DNA from 4 places in the Dokdonella koreensis DS-123 genome. Region 4 is predicted to be linked to each of the others. Evidence: riboswitches for the same ligand, from Rfam matches in the RefSeq annotation. Region 4 holds a riboswitch; each other region holds the start of a gene.
What was found. A riboswitch is a leader RNA that binds a small molecule or an ion and turns the genes downstream of it on or off. The one in region 4 is predicted to bind cobalamin.
Positions count from the first base shown of each region.

Region 1: linked by a shared signal. The riboswitch ahead of I596_RS02065 (ribonucleoside-diphosphate reductase subunit alpha) and the one ahead of I596_RS11405 (TonB-dependent receptor domain-containing protein) in region 4 are both predicted to bind cobalamin.
Region 2: linked by a shared signal. The riboswitch ahead of I596_RS04705 (CoA-acylating methylmalonate-semialdehyde dehydrogenase) and the one ahead of I596_RS11405 (TonB-dependent receptor domain-containing protein) in region 4 are both predicted to bind cobalamin.
Region 3: linked by a shared signal. The riboswitch ahead of metE (5-methyltetrahydropteroyltriglutamate--homocysteine S-methyltransferase) and the one ahead of I596_RS11405 (TonB-dependent receptor domain-containing protein) in region 4 are both predicted to bind cobalamin.

Region 1 is NZ_CP015249.1:538,026-543,149, reverse strand. Features, by position in the region: gene I596_RS02075 (nucleoside recognition domain-containing protein) at 1-409, opposite strand, end outside; gene I596_RS02070 (hypothetical protein) at 561-1,991, shown strand; cobalamin riboswitch at 2,088-2,300, shown strand; gene I596_RS02065 (ribonucleoside-diphosphate reductase subunit alpha) at 2,498-4,993, shown strand; gene I596_RS02060 (ribonucleotide-diphosphate reductase subunit beta) at 5,101-5,124, shown strand, end outside.
Region 2 is NZ_CP015249.1:1,201,112-1,206,235, forward strand. Features, by position in the region: gene I596_RS04685 (glycosyltransferase) at 1-792, opposite strand, end outside; gene I596_RS04690 (hypothetical protein) at 911-1,534, shown strand; gene hemW (radical SAM family heme chaperone HemW) at 1,641-2,819, shown strand; gene I596_RS04700 (CPXCG motif-containing cysteine-rich protein) at 2,812-3,000, shown strand; cobalamin riboswitch at 3,310-3,516, shown strand; gene I596_RS04705 (CoA-acylating methylmalonate-semialdehyde dehydrogenase) at 3,622-5,124, shown strand, end outside.
Region 3 is NZ_CP015249.1:531,899-537,022, forward strand. Features, by position in the region: gene I596_RS02045 (winged helix-turn-helix domain-containing protein) at 1-665, opposite strand, end outside; gene I596_RS02050 (bile acid:sodium symporter family protein) at 774-1,781, opposite strand; cobalamin riboswitch at 2,137-2,353, shown strand; gene metE (5-methyltetrahydropteroyltriglutamate--homocysteine S-methyltransferase) at 2,624-4,924, shown strand; gene I596_RS02060 (ribonucleotide-diphosphate reductase subunit beta) at 5,123-5,124, opposite strand, start outside.
Region 4 is NZ_CP015249.1:2,807,094-2,812,217, reverse strand. Features, by position in the region: gene I596_RS18980 (DUF6496 domain-containing protein) at 1-378, shown strand, start outside; gene I596_RS11415 (DNA topoisomerase IB) at 590-1,720, shown strand; gene I596_RS11410 (hypothetical protein) at 1,916-2,866, shown strand; cobalamin riboswitch at 3,095-3,316, shown strand; gene I596_RS11405 (TonB-dependent receptor domain-containing protein) at 3,442-5,124, shown strand, end outside.

The sequences.
Region 1 (5,124 bases), 2.2 Mb from region 4:
CGCGCATCGCGCGCAGGCCGATCGGCGTGGCCGCGTTGTCCAGGCCCAGCGCGTTGGCGGCGAAGTTCAGCGTGATGAGGCCGATCGCCGGATGGTCGCGCGGCACCTCCGGCATCAGCCGCGCGAACAGCGGGCCGAGCAGGCGCGCCAGCGCGGCGACCAGGCCGGCCTGTTCGGCGATGCGCAGGAAGCCCAGCCACAGCGTCAGCGTGCCGAACAGCAGCACCATGACCTCGACCGACAGCCGCGCCATGTCGAACAGGCTGCCGACCATCGCCGCGAACACGGTCCCGTCGCCGCCGAACAGCCAGCGCGCCAGCGCGGCCACCGCCGCGGTCAGGAAGAAGCCGAGCCAGAGCTTGTTGAGCATGCGCACGCCGGTGACGGTCGGCGCCCAGCATAGCCGCATCGCCGGCCGCGGCGAACGCCGCGCCCGGCCGGATCGACCCGACCGGCACGCGACGGCCCCTGAGTGGATCGGGCGCCGGAATCCGTCCTGGTCGGATACCGCCGCTGCATTCGCGGCAGGCGACGCCGATCCCACCCGAGGAGTCTTCCCGATGAAACACCTGATTCTCGCCGGCAGCCTGGGACTCGTGCTGTCGGGCCCGTCGACCGTCCACGCCGGCAAGGCCGCCCTCTTCCACGACAGCATCGCGCTCGCGCCCGGCGACCTCGAGGTGCGGGTCGCCGGCGCGGCGGTCCGCGGCGACGGCAGCTGGGTCACGCTCGGCGCGCGGCTCGACGAGACCCTGCACGAGGCGCTGTACCTGGTCGCGCGCGATCGCGACGGCGCCCGGCTGGCCGCCCGCGCCCTGCCCAGCAACGCCGGACACGCCCAGGTACCGCAATCGCTGGTCGCCCTCGGCGACGGCGACGTCCTCGCCGCCAGCCTCGAATACGACGATTCGGCCGGACCGCGGCGCTTGTTCGTGACGCGCCTGGATGCAGACCTGCTGCCGGTCTGGAGCGTGCGCCTGAACCTGCCGCAGGCCTCGTTCGAGTCCGTGCGCCTCAAGACACCCGCCTCCCCGGGCAGTGCCGTGCGGGTGCTCGGCGAGGTGCAGCGATCGGTCGACGGCGTGTTCGGTACCGGCGACGGCCTGCTGGCGACGATCGACCCGGCCGACGGCAGCGTGCTGTCCGCCTATACGCTCGGCACCGCCGACCAGGAGCGCGTGGTCGACTGGCAGACCGGCGACGACGGCCACGACGTGCTGCTGCTGGAGACGGCGCGGCGGACCGGCCCGGTCAGCGTCGAGAGCGGCGACGGCCTGGTCAGCATCAGCAAAGGCGGCACGCTGCGCGGCGCCCGCCTGATCGGCCACCCGGGCAGCGCCGGGATCCGCGCCCGTGCGCTGGCGCTGCTGCCGCACCCCGACGGCGGCTGGGTGATCACCGGCCGCCGTACCGCGTTCGGCCCCAACTTCTTCTACCTCCAGCGCGTCGGCGCCGACCTGGCTCCGGCGCCGGCGCGCGTGCTGGTGCCGTTCTTCAACGCCATCGACAGCGCCGTCCACGACGGCAGCGTCTGGCTCTACGGCGAAGCCAACGGCGAGGCGCAGCACACCGGCACCGTGCTGATGCGCCTGGACGCGGACCTGGCGCTGCGCGGCCAGCGCCGCTACCTGACCGACAACGGCAGCTTCCCGAGCGGCGCGATCGCCGTGGCCGGCGGCCGGGCCCTGCTGGCGCTCGGCGCCAGCCGCAGCGGCGAGAAGGTCTTCGTCTTCGAGACCGTCCATACGGTCGACCTCGCCACCGCGGGTGCCGGCCTGGTCTGCGGCGAGGACCACTACGCCGGCTTCACGCCGACCACGGACACCCCCGTCGAGCTGGCCGGATGGGCGCCCGAGCTGCGGCCGCTGCCGGACCTGGTGGCCAACCCGATGCCGGCCCTGGCCGAACCGCTCGCGGTGGCCGCGGTGGGCCTGTGCCTGGCCGCGGAAGACGCCCTGTTCCGCGACGGTTTCGAGCCGCCGCCGCGCTGACCGGCACCGGATGCCGGCAAACCCGCGCCCCGCGCGGCCTCCGCAAAAAGCAAGATGCGAGGCACAAAATAATCGGTTGACATGCACCGGCGACCACAATAGCTTGTGTTCGTCGGTGCCCGCCGGACCTAACGGTCCAGCCGGCTTAATAGGGAATCCGGTGCGAGACCGGAGCTGCCCCGCAGCGGTAAGTGGAAACGAAATCCGCGTTCAGCACTGGTCCGTCGGGACTGGGAAGCGGCGGAAACTAGGCGAGCCGGAAGGCCCACGTCCACAAGCCCGAAGACCTGCCGACACGTTGGATGGCTGCGACTGCCGTCGCGTCCCTTGAGACGCCGGACGCCGATCGTCAGCCCGCCGGCGCGGGTGGCCGCCTCCGCGGGGAGGATGCGTCACGAGACGGGACGCCCGACCGCGTGCCGTCGGTGACGTTTCCGTTCCCGGTGGCCAACCCGATCGTTCCTGCGCGGAGGAGCAGGTCGCCCGACAGGCTACGGAGGAAACCCATGCACCCCCTGGATATGCGCCCCGCATCCGCGGATGCCGACACCCCATCTCCCGTTGTCGCCACGCCCGCCAAGGCCGACGGCGCCAACAAGAACGATTTCGCGCTGACCCCGCCGCACAGCCCGGCGCAGATGCGCGTGACCAAGCGCAACGGCTCGACCGAGGTCGTGGACGTCGGCAAGATCGTGCGCGCGGTGACGCGCACCGCCGAGGGCCTGCATGCGGTCGACCCGATGCGCGTGGCGCTCAAGACGATCGGCGGCCTCTACGACGGCGCCAGCACGCGCGAGCTCGACGAACTCTCGATCCGCACCGCCGCCGCGCTCACCGCCGAGGAGCCCGAGTACGGCTTCCTCGCCGGCCGCCTGCTGTCGGCCTACATCGACAAGGAGGTCGCCGGCCAGGAGATCCAGTCGTTCTCCCAGTCGGTCGCCCGCGGCGCCGAGGTCGGCGTCATCAACGACGCCCTGCGCGACTTCGTCGCGCTGAACGCGCGCAAGTTCAACGACGCGATCGACCCGCTGGCCACGCGCCGCTTCGAGTACTTCGGCCTGCGCACGGTCTACGACCGCTACCTGCTGCGCCATCCGCAGCTGCGCAAGGTCCTGGAGACGCCGCAGTACTTCTTCATGCGCATCGCCTGCGCGCTCGGCGGCGGCGACATCGGCGAGACGCTGGAGCTGTACCGGCTGATGTCCTCGCTGGAGTACATCCCGAGCTCGCCGACGCTGTTCAACGCCGGCACCGCGCACCAGCAGCTGTCCTCGTGCTTTCTGCTCGACTCGCCGGGCGATTCGCTGGAAAGCATCTACGACAAGTACGCCGACGTCGCCAAGCTGTCCAAGTTCGCCGGCGGCATCGGGCTCTCGTACTCGCGCGTGCGCTCGCGCGGCTCGCTGATCCGCGGCACCAACGGCCACTCCAACGGCCTGGTGCCGTGGCTCAAGACGCTCGACGCCTCGGTGGCGGCGGTCAACCAGGGCGGCAAGCGCAAGGGCGCGGCCTGCGTCTACCTGGAGACCTGGCACGCCGACATCGAGGAATTCCTCGAGCTGCGCGACAACACCGGCGACGAGGCGCGCCGCACGCACAACCTGAACCTGGCCAACTGGGTGCCGGACGAGTTCATGCGGCGCGTCGAGCGCGACGCGGACTGGTCGCTGTTCGACCCGAAGATCGTGCCGCACTTCGTCGACACCTGGGGCGAGGCGTTCGACCAGGCCTACCGCCAGGCCGAGGCCGACGGCCTGGCCGTCAAGACGATCAAGGCGCGCGAGCTCTACTCGCGCATGCTGCGCACGCTGGCGCAGACCGGCAACGGCTGGATGACGTTCAAGGACCGCAGCAACGCGACCAGCAACCAGACCGCGCTGCCGGCGAACGTGGTCCACCTGTCGAACCTGTGCACCGAGATCCTCGAGGTCACCTCCGGCAGCGAGACCGCGGTCTGCAACCTCGGCTCGATCAACCTGGCGCGCCACGTCGGCGACGGCGGCTTCGACTTCGACAAGCTCGCCGCCACCGTGCGCACCGCGGTGCGCCAGCTCGACCGCGTCATCGACATCAACTTCTACCCGATCGACACCGCCGCCACCGCCAACCGCAAGTGGCGGCCGGTCGGCCTCGGCGTGATGGGCCTGCAGGACCTGTTCTTCCAGCTGCGCCTGCCGTTCGACTCGGCCGAGGCGCTGGCGCTGTCCTCGCAGATCGCCGAGGAGATCTACTACAACGCGCTGGTCAGCTCCTGCGAGCTGGCGGCCGAGCTCGGCCGTCACCCGGGCTTCGAGGAAAGCCGCGCGGCGCGCGGCGAGCTGCAGTTCGACTACTGGCCGCAGGCGCGCCCGACGATCCCGGCCGAGCGCTGGAACGAACTGCGCGAGCGCATCCGCACGCAGGGCCTGCGCAACTCGCTGCTGATCGCGATCGCGCCGACCGCGACGATCGCCTCGATCGCCGGCTGCTACGAATGCATCGAGCCGCAGGTGTCGAACCTGTTCAAGCGCGAGACGCTGTCGGGCGACTTCCTCGTCGTCAACCGCTACCTGGTCGACGAGCTCAAGACGCTGGGGCTGTGGACCGACGCGGTGCGCGACGCGATCAAGCTCGCCGAAGGCTCGATCCAGGGCGTGGCGGCGATCCCCGAGCCGCTGCGCCAGGTCTACCGTACGGTGTGGGAGCTGCCGCAGAAGGCCCTGATCGACCTGGCCGCTTCCCGCGGCGCCTACATCGACCAGAGCCAGTCGCTGAACCTGTTCCAGGAGAACCCGAACATCGGCCGCCTGTCGTCGATGTACATGTACGCCTGGAAGGCCGGCGTCAAGACGACCTACTACCTGCGCTCGCGTCCGGCCACGCGGATCGCCAAGACCACGGTCGGCGCGGTGGCCGAGGCACCCGCGCCGCCGGCCCCGGCACCGGCCAATGACGCCCAGGCCGCGACCCAGGCGGTGTTCTGCTCGCTCGAGAACCCCGAGTACTGCGAGGCCTGCCAGTAAGCCGTCATGCCGCCGGGCGCCCTGCCGGGCGCGCGGCGGCATGCAGCGGCAGCGGCCTTCCGCACGGCGCCGCACGCGGCGCCCCATCGACCGAACCCGAGTACCCCATGTCCGCCCAACCGCCGCTCAAG
Region 2 (5,124 bases), 1.6 Mb from region 4:
GCCGCTGGCGAGACGCTCGTGCAGGCAGCCCACCTGGTACAGCGCATACCAGACCTCCTCGGCCCAGCCACCCATGGCGGCGCGCTTCCGGTACGCCGCCAGCGCCTGCTCGGGCCGGCCGGCGTCGCGCAGGCTTTGCGCGTAGTAGAAGACGTAGCGGGCATTGTCCGGCTCGGCCTTCAGGGCCGCTTCGAGCACGCGGGCGTCGTCGGCGTACTTCTCGTGCACCGGGCGCTGGCTGCGGGCGCCGTCGGGCACGCCGCGCACGCGCAGGCCGCCGAGGTGGGCGATCGCCGCCGCCGGTTCCGCCGCCGGGTACTCGTGCAGGACGCCGTGCCAGCGCCAGGGCGTGGCGTGGCGCAGCAGCTTGGCGCAGAAGTACTCGAACGGTCCGCCGTCCTGGTAGACGCGCAGGTAGTAGCCCGGCGCGTCGAGTCGTGCCGGCCAGCCGCCGTCCGGGTCGATCTCCAGCACCTCGTCGGCATCGACGATCAGCGCGTACTCGCCGTAGCCGCGCGCCAGGTCCAGCGCCTGGTTGCGGTTGGTCGCGAAATCGACCCAGGGGCGCTCGATCAGGGTGCCGGGCAGGTCGCCGAGCAGGTCGCGCAACTGCGCCTGCGTGCCGTCGTGCGAACCGGTGTCGACGATCGCCCAGGCGCCGATCAGCGGCCGTACCGCGGCGATGCAACGGGCGATGACCGCGCTTTCGTTGCGCACGATCATGCTCAGGCAGACCTGGCCGGCGAACGGCAACGGCGGCCGGCCGGGAGCCGGATGCGGGATCGGAAGCATCGGGGACCGCCGGTACGGGGTAGGGCAGCGATCCTACGGAGGCGGCCGCGCGCTTGGCAATGCATGCAGGCGGCCCGACGCCCGGCTATGATGCGTCCGGCCATCAGAGGATGCCGCAATGTCGCCATTTCCCTTTGTTCCCCCTCGCCGGGCCGTCGGGGTGCCGCGTGCGCTCGTCGCCGCCGTCGCCGTGCTGGTCGCGGCCGGTGCCCAGGCCGGTGTCGGCAACGGCGCCATCCTGATCGACGGCGGCTCGCTGTACCTTCCGGCGACACTGGCCGGCGTGGACGTCACGGTCGCCACGGGCAGCCTGGCCGGCAACGGCACGGTGCTGGGCGATGTCGTACTCGGCGCGGCCGGCCGGCTGGCGCCCGGTCCCACGGCGGGGGCCGGCACGATCACGGCGCGCGAGCTGCGCTGGGCGCCGGATGGCAGCGTGCGGCACCGGCTCGGCGCCAACGACGGCGATTCGGACCACACCGACTTGACCGGCAACCTGGTGCGCACCGGCACCGGCACCTATCACTTCGCGTTCGGCGATGGCGCCGTGCTGCCCACGGTCGGCACCACCTATACGCTGGTCAGCTTCGCCGGCCAGGTCGGCTTCAACGTGGCCGACTTCAGCTACAGCTACGACGGTGCGGCGCCGGGGCTCGGCGGCCAGTTCAGCCTGACCGACACCGCACTGCTGTTCCACGTGACCAGCCTTCCGGTCAGCCTGCAGTCGTTCGGCATCGATTGAGGCGCGCGGCGCGGAACGGCGCCGCTTTCCCGTTCGGCCGCTTGCGCCCCGGCGCTGGCGGCCCCACCCTGGGTCCGCCCGTTTCCGGGCGCCACGCCCGCTCCCGATGCCGCTGACCGCTCCACCGCTCTCGCTCTACGTCCACATCCCGTGGTGCGTGAAGAAGTGCCCCTACTGCGACTTCAACTCGCACGCCGTGCGCGAGGGCATCCCGCAGGAGGCCTACGTCGACGCCCTGCTGGCCGACCTGGACCGCGACCTGGCCGATTTCGGTGCTGCCGTGCCCGGTCGGCCACTGGCCAGCATCTTCTTCGGCGGCGGCACGCCGAGCCTGTTCGCGCCGGCGGCGATCGGGCGCATCCTCGACGGTGTCGCCGCGCGGCTGTCCCTGGCGCCCGGCGCCGAAGTGACGCTGGAAACCAATCCGGGCACGGTCGAGCACGGCCGCTTCGACGGCTATCGCGCGGCCGGCGTCAACCGCATCAGCTTCGGCGTGCAGAGCTTCGACGACGCGATGCTGCACCGGCTCGGCCGCATCCACAGCGCGGCCGATGCGGAGCGCGCGATCGGCGAGGCGCGTGCGGCCGGCATCGACAACATCAACATCGACCTCATGTACGCGCTGCCGCAGCAGGACCTCGCCGGCGCGCGGGCCGACGTCGACCGGGCGATCGCGCTGGCGCCGCCGCACGTCTCGCACTACCAGCTGACGCTGGAGCCGAACACGCTGTTCGCGGCGCGACCGCCGCCGCTGCCCGATAGCGACAGCGCCTGGGACATGCAGGAGCACTGCCAGCAGCGGCTGGCCGAGGCCGGCTACGTGCAGTACGAGGTGTCGGCCTATGCGCAGGGCGGCCGGCGCGCCGCGCACAACCTCAACTACTGGCACTTCGGCGACTACCTGGGCATCGGTGCCGGTGCGCACGGCAAGCTGACCGACGCGGCAGCCGGCACGGTCCGGCGCCGCGCCAAGCAGCGCACGCCGCGTGCATATCTGGAGCACGCCGCGACGCCGCGCCGGATCGTCGGCGATGCTGTGATCGTGGCAGCCGACCTGCCGTTCGAGTACATGATGAACGCGCTGCGCCTGATCGACGGCGTTCCGGCTGGCGAGTTCGCCGAGCGCACCGGGCTTGCGCCGGCGGTGCTCGCGGCGCCGCTGGCCGCCGCGCACCAGCGTGGCTGGTTCGACGACGCGCCGGGCCTGCTGCGCACCAGTGTGGACGGCCAGCGCTTCCTCAACGATGTCATCGCCCTGTTCCTGCCGGAGCGCGACCATGCTTGAAGCCGTGGTGATCCACTGCCCTTACTGTGGGGAGGGCTTCGAAACGACGATCGATCGTTCCGCCGGCTCGCAGGCCTACGTCGAGGACTGCGCGGTATGCTGCCGGCCGATCGAGGTGCAGGTGCGGATCGGCGACGACGGCGAGCTGATCGAGGTCGGCACGCGGACCGACCGGGACTAGGGCGTGTCATCAATCCCTCGGTAGGCCGCGCCGTTCTTGCGTGCGTCCGGGCCAAGGAAGAGGGAGGAAGTGGACGTGGGTCCACGCCCGAGCGATGACGCAGTCCCGGGCGCACGCAAGAGCGGCCCTACGGGTTGGCCCTGGAAAGCCGCCAGCGTGCGTTGCGCGGCTTGACCTGACGGCCAGTCAGGCGCGGCGCCACACACCACCCCCTGACGACTTTCCAGGGCCAACGCGACCTGCCGGGGGATTGATGACACGCCCTAGCGTCCCGCCCGCTGCCGCTTGCCGCTGTCGCGCGCCAGCGCATACACTGCCCCGGTCTCAGGTGCCCCGCGGCGATTGCCGCCGCAGGGTTGAACGGGAAGCCGGTGTGAATCCGGCGCTGCCCCCGCAACGGTAAGCGAGTCAAGGCCGATCGAAATGCCACTGCGCCTTCGGGCGTGGGAAGGCGATCGGCCGATGCGTTCCGCATCGCTCGCAAGCCCGGATACCGGCCTGGGATCTTTCGTCCTCGGATGCGGTGGGCAACCGGACGGGCTGAAGCTGCCGTCCGCGTGCCGTGCCCGTCCGTGCTCCTCGCATCCGCCTTCGCGGGTGAGCGATACGGAGCACAACCTGATGAACGCTACCAGCCCGGCCGCCACGGCCGTCCCCGTCGTCGAGCTGCTGATCGGCGGCCGATTCGTCCCATCCCGTTCGCTCGAGTTCCGCGACGTGGTCGATCCGGCCACGCAGGCCGTACTCGCACGCGTGCCGTTCGCGACCGCGGACGAGGTCGACGCCGCGATCGGCGCGGCCCAGGCGGCCTTCGCCAGCTGGCGCCGGACGCCGATCGGCGCGCGGGCGCGCATCTTCCTGAAGTACCAGCAGCTGATCCGCGCGCACCTGCAGGAACTGGCGGCGATCCTGACCGCCGAGCAGGGCAAGACGCTGGCCGACGCCGAGGGCGACGTGTTCCGCGGCCTGGAGGTCGTCGAGCATGCCGCGGCGATCGGCAACCTGCAGCTCGGCGAGTTCGCCAACAACGTCGCCGGCGGCGTGGACACCTACACGCTGCTGCAGCCGCTGGGCGTGTGCGCCGGCATCACGCCGTTCAACTTCCCGGCGATGATCCCGCTGTGGATGTTCCCGATGGCGATCGCCACCGGCAACACCTTCGTGCTCAAGCCGTCCGAGCAGGACCCGCTGGTGACGATGCGCCTGGTCGAGCTGGCGCTGGAGGCGGGCATCCCGCCCGGCGTGCTCAACGTCGTGCACGGCGGCGAGGCGGTCGTCAACGCGCTGTGCGACCACCCCGACGTCAAGGCAGTGTCCTTCGTCGGTTCCACCCGCGTGGGCACGCACGTCTACCGGCGCGCCTCGCAGGCCGGCAAGCGCGTGCAGTGCATGATGGGCGCGAAGAACCACGCCGTAGTGCTGCCCGACGCCAACAAGGAACAGACCCTCAACGCCCTGGCCGGTGCCGCGTTCGGCGCGGCCGGGCAGCGCTGCATGGCGGCCTCCACCGCGGTGCTGGTCGGCGCGGCGCGGGCCTGGATTCCCGATCTGGTCGCCAAGGCCCGGACGCTCAAGGTCAATGCCGGCGTGGAACCCGGCACCGACGTCGGTCCGGTGATTTCCTGCGCCGCGCGCGAGCGCGTGGAAGGCCTGATCGCCGCGGGCGTGGACGAGGGCGCGACGCTGGAACTCGACGGCCGCAGGCCCGAGGTGCCCGGCTACGAGCGCGGCAACTTCGTCGGCCCGACGATCTTCTCCGGCGCGAAGCCGGGCATGCGCATCTACGACGAGGAGATCTTCGGCCCGGTGCTGGTGCTGCTCGCGGCCGACACGCTCGAGGAGGCCATCGCGCTCGTCAACGCCAATCCCAACGGCAACGGCACGGCGATCTTCACCCAGTCCGGTGCGGCCGCGCGGCGGTTCCAGGAGGACATCGACGTCGGCCAGGTCGGCATCAACGTGCCGATCCCGGTGCCGGTCCCCCTGTTCTCGTTCACCGGCTCGCGCGCGTCCAAGCTCGGCGACCTCGGGCCCTACGGCAAGCAGGTCGTCACGTTCTACACGCAGACCAAGACCGTCACCGCGCGCTGGTTCGACGACACGGCACCGGCGGCCGGCGTGAAC
Region 3 (5,124 bases), 2.2 Mb from region 4:
ATCAGGTCCATCAGCCCGAGGCGCAGCCAGTTCCATTCGCTGTCGGCCGCCGCGTCGACGCTGACCGGCAGGACGGCGATGCCCTCGATCCGTCGCGGCGCCGTGGCGGCGTCCGTCGCGGCCGCGTCCGGCGGCGCGGTGTCCGGTGCCGGCGCGACCAGTGCCAGGCGCAGCGCGACCGCCAGGGCGACGCCGGCGGCCAGGACGGCTCCGACCAGCACCCACGGCCGCCGCGGCGGTGCCGGATCGCGTGCCGGCGCCGGCGTCCGCGCGGCGTCCGCGGCCTCCAGCGCCTCCACCGGTTGCACCTCGGCGACCCAGCGGTAGCCGAAGCGCGGGATCGTCCGGATGATCTCCTGGTCGCTGCCGCTGTCGCCGACCGCGCGGCGTACCTTGCGGATCAGCTGGTCGATCTGGGCATCGGTGACGTCGGTCCGGCCCCAGACCGCTGCACTCAGTTCGTCGCGGCCGACCGCCCGTTCGCGGTGCTCGAGCAGCCAGGCCAGGCAGTCGAACATCCGCGGCGACAGCACCAGCAGCCGGCCGGCGCGGTAGAGCTCACGCGTGGCCGGATCGATGCGGTAGGCGCCGAAGCGCAGGATGGGAGGGGCGGCGGACATCGGCCGCAGTGTAGCCGGCGTGCCGGGTGGCTGCAGGACGCTCACGAAAGCGTTCGTGCAACGGACGGCGCCCGTTGCGGGGCCGGAACCGCGGCGCGCGTGCGCCGCCAGCGGCGGGCGTCACCGCGGCCGGGTGCCGGTCGCCGGTCCGGCTCAGGGGGCCGTGCCGGTCCGCGGCCGCGGTGGGTCGGACGCGCCCGGGCGCCGCGCGTAATGCTGTGCGATCACCGCGCAGGCCATCAGCTGCAACTGATGGAACAGCATGATCGGCAGCACGATCATGCCCAGGCCCGGATGGCCGGCGAACAGGATCTTGGCCATCGGCACGCCGGTGGCGAGGCTCTTCTTGGTGCCGCAGAAGACGATCGTGATCTCGTCCTCCTTGGCGAAGCCGAGCAGGCGGCTTCCCCAGGTCGTGAGTGCCAGCATCAGCGCGAGCAGCAGCACGACGCAGGCGAGCACGGCCAGCAGCGACGGCGGCGGCACCTGGCGCCAGAGACCTTCCGCGACCGATTCGCTGAAGGCGACGTAGACCACCAGCAGGATGGTGCCGCGATCGGTATAGGCCAGCAGCCGGCGCCAGCGGGCCACCCAGGCGCCGATCCAGGGCCGCAGCAGGTGGCCGGCGACGAACGGCACCAGCAGCTGCAGCACGATGTCGCCGATCGCCTTCACCGGCGAGCCGGTGCTGCCCTGCGCGGCGACCAGCAGCGCGACCAGCAGCGGCGTGGCGAACACGCCGAGCAGGTTCGACGCCGACGCGCTGCAGACCGCGGCGGGCACGTTGCCGCGCGCGATCGCCGTGAACGCGATCGACGACTGCACCGTGGACGGCAGGCAGCACAGGAACAGCAGGCCCAGCGCCAGGTCGGCCGGCAGCAGCGTACCCGCCAGCGGCCGGAAGGCCAGGCCCACCAGCGGGAACACGACGAAGGTGGTCAGCAGCACCACCAGGTGCAGCTTCCAGTGCAGCAGGCCGGCGATGATCGCATCGCGCGACAGGCGCGCGCCGTGCAGGAAGAACAGCAGCGCGATGCCGGCGATCGTGAGCCGGTCGAAGAACACCGCGGCGCGTCCCTCGCACGGCAGCAGCGAGGCCAGCGCCACGGTGGCGATCAGGGCCAGGGTGAAGCCGTCGAACAGCGTGCGCAGCAGTTTCATCGGGGGCGCGGCAAGGGCGGGCGGCCGTGCATCGCGCGGCGGCGGCATGGCGGGAACGCGTGCGTGGCCGTGCCGGCCGGGGCGCGGCGTGGCCGGCGTGCGTCGGCATGCGGCGGGGACGGCCCGAAGGACGGCATCCGCGCGTCGCCGGCGCGGTCAGGTACGGTCATTGTCTGGTCCGGCAACCCGGCGTCGGTCGCGCAACTTACCCTGTCTTCGCCATCGCGGCCAAGGACACCCCGCTGCGTGAAGGCCCCGGCGCCGCGCGACGCGGTGCCGGGGCGGCGATCCGGTCCGGCGGGCCATCACGCCGCCGCCGGGCATGACGGCGATTGACTTTGGCCGTCTAGACGGCCACCATCCACGCCGTCGTGGTTTTCATCTTTTTATCCGAATAGAAAGATGAAATGAAAAGGGAAGCCGGTGCGAATCCGGCGCTGCCCCGCAGCGGTATGTGGAAACGACCGCCGTTCCATGCACTGGAGCCCCGGCTCCGGGAAGCGACGGCCACTAGGCGGGCCCCCCGGCCCCTGTCCACGAGCCCGAAGACCTGCCTCGGCCGGAAGGCGCCTGCCTTTCGTTTTCGACCTGGGGCCTCCGCGGGGAGGCGTCACGGGCATGACGTGCCGCGCACGCAGCGCAGCGCGTGTCGTCCCTGCGCGCCGCGTCCTGCGGCGCCGGATGCGTCGTGCCCGCGCGCCCACCGTGCCGGCTCCGGATCGCCCGTGGGGGCGAAGGTCGCCGGCGTGGCGGTTCCGGTTCGCAAGCCGGAGGTTCCGGTGCGCCGTTTCCTTCGTTCCTCTGTGTATCGCATTCGCACCTGCACACGAGGAATTGCAACGATGACCACTGTTACTTGCCTGGGTTTTCCCCGCATCGGGGCCAAGCGCGAACTCAAGCGTGCGCTGGAGGCGCACTGGCGCGGCGAGGTATCCGCCGAGGAGCTGGCCGCGACGGCGGCGCGGCTGCGCCGCCGTCACTGGGCGCTGCTGAAGGAGGCCGGCGCCGACACGGTGCCGTGCAACGACTTCTCGCTGTACGACCCGATGCTCGACACCGCATTCGGATTCGACGCGATCCCGGCGGCGGCGCGCCCGCTGGCCGATGCCGACCCGCTGGCCGGCTACTTCGCGCTGGCCCGCGGCGTGCAGCGTGACGGCATCGACCGTCCCGCGCTGGAAATGACCAAGTGGTTCGACACCAACTACCACTACCTGGTGCCGGAGCTGCAGGCTGGCCAGGCGTTCGGCCTGCGCGGCGACAAGCCGCTGGCCGAATTCGCCGAGGCGCGCGCGCAGGGACTGGACGCGCGTCCGGTGCTGATCGGGCCGGTCAGCTTCCTGCTGCTGTCCAAGACCGTCGACGGCAGCGACCGCCTGGCCCTGCTCGATCGCCTGCTGCCGGCCTATGCCGAGCTGCTCGGCCGGCTCAAGGCGGCCGGCGCCGGCTGGGTGCAGATCGACGAGCCCTGCCTGGTGCTGGACCTGGACGCCGCGGCCCAGGCCGCCTATCGCCACGCGTATGCGGTGCTGGCCGGCGCCGATCGCCCGCGACTGCTGCTGGCGACCTACTTCGGCGGGCTCGGCGACAACCTCGCGCTGGCGACCGGCCTGCCGGTCGAGGGCCTGCACCTGGATCTGGTGCGTGCGCCGGAGCAGCTCGACGGCGTACTCGCCACGCTGCCGCCGGAGCGCGTGCTGTCGCTCGGCCTGGTGGACGGCCGCAACATCTGGCGTGCCGATCTCGATGCGGCACTGGCGCTGGCACGCCGTGCGCGCGACCGGATCGGGGCGGAGCGCGTGTGGCTGGCGCCGTCGTGCTCGCTGCTGCACGTCCCGGTCGATGTCGCGTCCGAGAACGGCCTCAACCCCTCGCTGCGCAGCTGGCTGGCCTTCGCGCGCCAGAAGATCGAGGAACTGCGCGTCATCGCCGATGCGCTGGACGGCAGCGAGGCGGCCGACGCCGCACTGGCCGCGGCGCGGGCGACGCTGACCGCGCGGCGCCTGTCGCCGCTGGTCCACCGGGCCGAGGTCGCCGCCCGCGTCGCCGGAATCGACGCGGCGCTCAGCCGGCGCCGCTCCGACTACGCGACGCGCCGGGTCGAGCAGGCACGACGCCTGGGCCTGCCGCCGTTCCCGACGACGACGATCGGTTCGTTCCCGCAGACGGGCGAGGTCCGCGAGGCGCGTGCGCGCAACAAGGCCGGCACCTTGCCGGACCGCGACTACGAGGCCTTCCTGGAGGCGCAGACCGAGCAGTGCGTGCGCATCCAGGAAGCGATCGGCCTGGACGTGCTGGTGCACGGCGAGTTCGAGCGCAACGACATGGTGGAGTACTTCGGCGAGCAGCTCGACGGCTTCGCGTTCACGCGCAACGGCTGGGTGCAGAGCTACGGCTCGCGCTGCGTGAAGCCGCCGATCATCTACGGCGACGTCCGGCGTCCGCAGCCGATGACGGTGCGCTGGTCGGCCTATGCGCAGTCGCTGACCACGCGGCCGATGAAGGGCATGCTGACCGGTCCGGTGACCGTGCTGCAGTGGTCGTTCGTGCGCGACGACCAGCCGCGCGCGCAGACCTGCCGGCAGATCGCGCTGGCGCTGCGCGAGGAGGTGCTGGACCTGGAGGCCGCCGGCATCGGCGTGATCCAGATCGACGAGCCGGCGCTGCGCGAAGGCCTGCCGCTGCGGCGCGCCGAGTGGGATGCCTACCTGGCCTGGGCGGTGGAGGCGTTCCGCATCAGCGCCGCGGGCGTGGCCGACGCGACCCAGATCCACACCCACATGTGCTACTCGGAGTTCAACGACATCATCGACGCGGTGGCGGCGATGGACGCCGACGTGATCTCGATCGAGACCAGCCGCTCGCGCATGGAGCTGCTCGACGCGTTCGCGCGCTTCCGGTACCCGAACGAGATCGGCCCGGGTGTTTACGACATCCATTCCCCACGCGTGCCGTCGGAAGCACAGATGCTCGACCTGCTGCACAAGGCCCTGGCGGTGCTGCGGCCCGAGCAGCTGTGGGTCAACCCGGACTGCGGCCTGAAGACGCGCGGCTGGACCGAGACGCGGACGGCGCTGGAGGCGATGGTGGCGGCGGCACGCGCATTGCGTGCCGGCCTGCCGGTGCCGGCGGCGGTGGCCTAGGTCGGGATGCGTCCGCGGCGCCGGCCGGAGTCCGGTGCCGCGGAGACGGCCGGTTGCAACGGAATGCCGATGGCAGGGCAGGGTGCCGCCCTGCCGTCGGCGGCCGAGGCCGGCGCGCCGCTTCGATGCGCGAGCCGGCAGTGGCCGGGCCGGTCGTGCGCGCCGTGCCGTCCCGCAGCCGTCGCCGCGGTGCCGCGATC
Region 4 (5,124 bases):
GGCAAGCACGGCGCCAAATCCACCAAGCAGGCGATCGCGATCGGCCTTTCCAAGGCGCGACGCGCGGGCGTGAAGGTGGGCGCGCCGAAGAAGGCCTCGGCGGCGACACGGCGCAAGGCCGAGCAGGACGGCGCCAAGAGCGGGTCCCGCACGAAGCCGTCCGCCAAGCGGTCCGCGGCCACGCGGCAGGCGCTCACGCATGCGTCGAAGACCTCGGCCAGCACGTCGGCCTTGTCGCAGCAGGCCAAGACCGCCGCCAAGAAGCGCACGGCGGCCAGCCGCTCGGCCGCGGCCAAGAAGGCGGCACGCACCAAGGGTGCCAAGGGACGCTCGGCCGCGGCGAAGAAGGCAGCGCGCACGCGCAAGCGCGCGGCGTGACGCGGACGCTGCCGCGCAGGACCGGGTTGTCGTAGGGCTGCTCGCGTCGCGCGCGAACGCGCGCTGGCGTCGTGCAAGGTCTCGCCAAGCGACCCGGGCGGCCCGCGCGCCCGGCACCTCGTCCGGTGTGCGGTCGGCGCCGGCCGGCGGAACCCGCATGGCGTGGCCCCGTATGCGGTGTCGTTCATCGGCGGCCGGGCACGCTGCGCGCATGACGACCCGCCGGCGTGACCGCAAGCCGCCCCGCCGCCCGCCGCAGGACCGGGCCGCCCAGGACGAGGCCGCCATCGCGCGCGAGGCCGGCCTGGTCCACGTGCGCGACGACGCGCCCGGTATCCGCCGCCGGCGCAGCGGGGCGGGCTTCATCTACCTCGATGCCGACGGCACACGGATCCGCGACGCCGCACAGCTGGCGCGCATCCGCGCGCTGGCGGTGCCGCCGGCCTACACCGAGGTGTGGATCTGCCGCGATCCGCGCGGCCACCTGCAGGCGACCGGCCGCGACGCGCGGCGGCGCAAGCAGTATCGCTACCACGCGCGCTGGCGCGTCTTCCGCGATCGCAGCAAGTTCGTGCGCCTGGTCGCGTTCGGACAGGCGCTGCCCCGGCTGCGGCGACGGCTGCGCCGCGACCTGGCGCTGCCCGGCCTGCCGTGCGAGAAGGTCGTGGCGGTGGTCGTCTCGCTCCTGGCCGAGACCCTGGCGCGGGTCGGCAACGAGGCCTACGCGCGCGACAATCGTTCGTTCGGCCTGACCACCCTGCGCAACCGCCACGTGGCGTCGTTGCGCGGCGGCCGGTTGTCGCTGCGCTTCCGCGGCAAGGGCGGGCTGGAGCACGCGATGGTCGTCGACGATCAGCGCCTGGCGCGCATCGTGGCGCGCTGCCACCAGCTGCCGGGGCAACTGCTGTTCCAGTACCTGGATGAGGATGGCGTCTGCCAGCCGGTCGATTCGGGGCAGGTCAACGCCTATCTGCGCGATGCGATGGGGGAGGATTTCACGGCCAAGGATTTCCGGACCTGGGGCGGCACGCTGCTGGCGGTCGCGGCGCTGGCTCGCACGCCGCTGCCGGACCCCGGCGACGAGCGCGCGCTGGCGGCCGGCGCTGCCGCGGTCGTGCGCGAGGTGGCGGCTGCGCTGCGCAACACGCCGGCCGTCTGCCGCACCTCGTATATCGATCCGCGGGTGTTCGACGTCTGGCGCAGGGGCCGCCTGCACCGGCTGGCGAGCCAGCACGGCAGCGGCGGCCCGCGCCGGCTGGAAGGGCTGGCCCTGCGGGTGCTGCGCGACCGCCCGGGTGTCGGAGGGCGGCCGAGCGGAACGCCGCGGCGGCGCGCGCGCTGATCTCGCCGCGCGGTGCCGTGCGTCATCGCGCCGCCGTTCTGCGCCTGAGGCAGGACAGGAAGATCGCGTCGTGGCCCGCGGACATCCGGGGGCCGGTGCCGCCGGACCGCCGTGCCGGCCGGCCGCCACGACGTGTTCGACGTGCCAGGTCCGGTTCACGCCGGCCGTTCCGGGTTTCCTTGGGGGGAATCGTCCATGCACCGTGTCCCGATACTGTTCGCGCTGGTGGCCGCGGCCACCGGCCCGGCGGCGGCGCAAGCCACCTTCGACATCACGTTCGACCCCAGTGCCGATGTACTGCAGCCGGCGGAGCGGGCCGCGGTCGCCACCCACCTGCGGGAAGCCGGGCGGCGCTGGTCGCAGGCGCTCGGCGCGACCGCGCCGGTCACGATCGCGATCCGCGTGGCGATCGCCGATGTCCCTACCGCCAACGGCGCCAGTGCCGCCACGGCCTTCGTCGGCGTCTTCGGCGGGCGCGACACGTTCGAGCAGGGGGCGGCACACAAGCTGCGCACCGGTGTCGACGTGAACGGCGCCGACGCCGACGGCATCGTGACGTTCGGCCTCAACTACCTGCGCAACGAGCTGTGGTTCGATCCGGACCCAGTCCTGCGCATCGCGCCGGTGCCGGCCAACCGCACCGATGCCTTCAGCGTCGCGCTGCACGAGCTCGGCCACGTGCTGGCCTACAACGGCTGGGCCGACCTCACCACCGGCCAACCGCCGGCCACCTACTGGTCCACGTTCGATCGCTGGATGATGCCGGGCGCGCCGACGCTGTTCGCCGGCCCGGCGGCGACGCAGGCCTGGGGCGTGGCGCCCGACCTGACCACCGGTAACAACACGCACTGGGCCAACCCGGTGCTGCGGACCGGCCGGCCAGCGGCCGTGCCGGCCCCGGTGCGCTGGGCCGGTGGTGCGCCGGTGCCGATTGCGGCGTGCGGGTTGCCGATGTCGATCGACGCGCCGCCGTCGGCGGACGCCGTGCTGCGCGGCGCCGGCGGCCTGATCGACCAGCTGATGAACGGCGTCGTCTTCTACCGCGGAACGCGCTATGACCTCTCGGCGCTGGATCGGGCCGTGCTCGCCGACGTCGGGCTGCTGCGCGAGCGCATCTTCGCCGGCGACTTCGAACCGGACCGGTGAGACGTCGCCGGTCCGGTTGACGGCTCCCTTCGCGGTCGCGGCGGCCCATCCTGCGTGGCCCGGAAACCGGCATCGCGCGCCGCGTGGTCCGGGTCCACGCCGCTGCGCCGGCCGGACGCCGCGCGTGTTCCGCGGGCGCCCGGCGTGCGGCCGCGACGGCACCCGCGCGGTGCCGTCGCCTAGAGGGGATGTTCCGGTGATTGTTGCGGCGCACAGGGGGGCGCCACTACACTCCGCCCCGCTTTGGGTGTCCCGCCACCGCGGGATGAAACGGGAAACCGGTGCGCCTGGCCGTGCAAACGCACGTGCCGGCAATTCCGGTGCTGCCCCCGCAACGGTAAGCAAGTTCCGCCGGTCCAGACGCCACTGCGCGATGCGCGGGAAGGCGGGCCGGCCGATGCCACGGCATCGCTTGCGAGTCCGGAGACCGGCCCGATGCGGGACGCTCGCCGTCCCCGGCTCCAGCGTTGCGGCGGGCAACGGGCGGGCTCGGGCGGCCGTGCGCCGGCCCGGCTTGTCGCTGCTCCCCCGCGATCCTGGCTTTTTGCATCTGCGCGTTGCGGGAGGAATCACCGATGCTGCGTATCACCCCTGTGTCCCTGGCCGTACTGGCCGGGCTCGCCGGCCCGGCATGGGCCGAGATGGAGACCCAACCGGAAGTCATCGTCACCGCCTCGCGCATCGCGCGCACGGTCGACGCCACCCTTGCCGACGTCAGCGTCATCACGCGCGAGGACATCGACGCCAGCGTCGCTCGCGACGTCAGCGACCTGCTGCGCCTGGAGGCGGGCGTGGACATCGCGCGGACCGGCGGACCGGGCAGCCAGACCTCGGTGTTCCTGCGCGGCACCAACAACAACCACGTGCTGGTGCTGGTCGACGGCATCCGTGTCGCCGCGCTGGGCACTGGCGTCTTCACCTGGGAGACGCTGCCGCTGGGAGCGGTCGAGCGCATCGAGATCGTGCGGGGGCCGCGTGCGAGCTACTGGGGCTCCGATGCGATCGGCGGCGTCGTGCAGATCTTCACGCGCAAGCTCGAAGGGCCGCGGGTGTCACTCGGCTACGGCACCTACGGCGACGCCAATGCGGCGGTCGGCGTCGGCGGCCGCGGCGATCGCGGCGGCTTCAGCGTGCAGGTGGGTGCGCGCGACTACGAGGGTTTCCCGAGCCAGAACCGCGACGGCTTCGCCTACGAGCCGAAGGACCACGGCATGGAGAACCAGCACCTGGCCGCGCAGGGCGACGTGCAGATCGGCACGCAGACGCTCGACGCGGTCCTGCTGCGCAGCCAGGGCGAGGTGGACTTCGCCGGCGGCAGTTCCGATTTCACCGAGCAGGCCGCCCGCGTGTCGCTCGGCGGCCGGCTGGGCGAGCGCTGGCAGCATGCGCTCACCCTCGGCAGCGCGCGCGAGGACTACGAGACACCGGCCTATTTCACGCTGTTCCGGACCCGCCGCGAGACGGCCGGCTGGCAGGCCAGCTACGCGCTGGCCGAAACGCAGAGCCTGGTCGCGGGCATCGACTACCTGCACGAGCAGGGCGAGAGCCGCGACACCTTCAGCGGGTTGCCGAGCTACAAGAAGAGCCGCGACAACACCGGCGTCTATGCCGGCTGGCAGGGCGGATTCGGGCGGTTCGACAGCGAGGTCTCGCTGCGGCAGGACGACAACAGCGTGTTCGGCGACGCCACCACCGGCTCGGCGGCGATCGGCTGGCGCTTCACCGAGCGGCTGCGCGCCTACCTCAGCTACGGCCAGGGTTTCCGCGGGCCGACGCTGAACGAGCAGTACTCGCCGGGCTTCGGCGGCATGTACGCCGGCAACCCGGACCTGAATCCGGAGAAGTCGCGCAGCACCGAGCTGGGCATCGAGTTCTCGCCGGCCGAGCAGCACCGCTTCAAGGCCAGCCTGTACTCGACCAAGGTGCGCAACCTGATCAGCTTCACCGGTCCGGACTTCCAGGCCGAGAACATCGCCCGCGCGAAGATCGACGGCAGCGAGCTCGGCTACGACGGCGGCTTCGGCGACTGGCTGGTCCACGGCAGCTACACCTGGCAGGACGCGCGCAACGCGGATACCGACACCGAACTCCTGCGCCGGCCCAAGCAGAAGCTCTCCGGCCGCCTCGAGCGCCGCTTCGGCGACCGTGCCCGGGCGGGCGTGGAAGTGCTCTACGCGGGCCATCGCGACGACGTCGGCGGGATCGAGCTGCCGTCCTACACGCTGGTCAACCTGCGCGGCTCGCTGGCGCTGACCTCG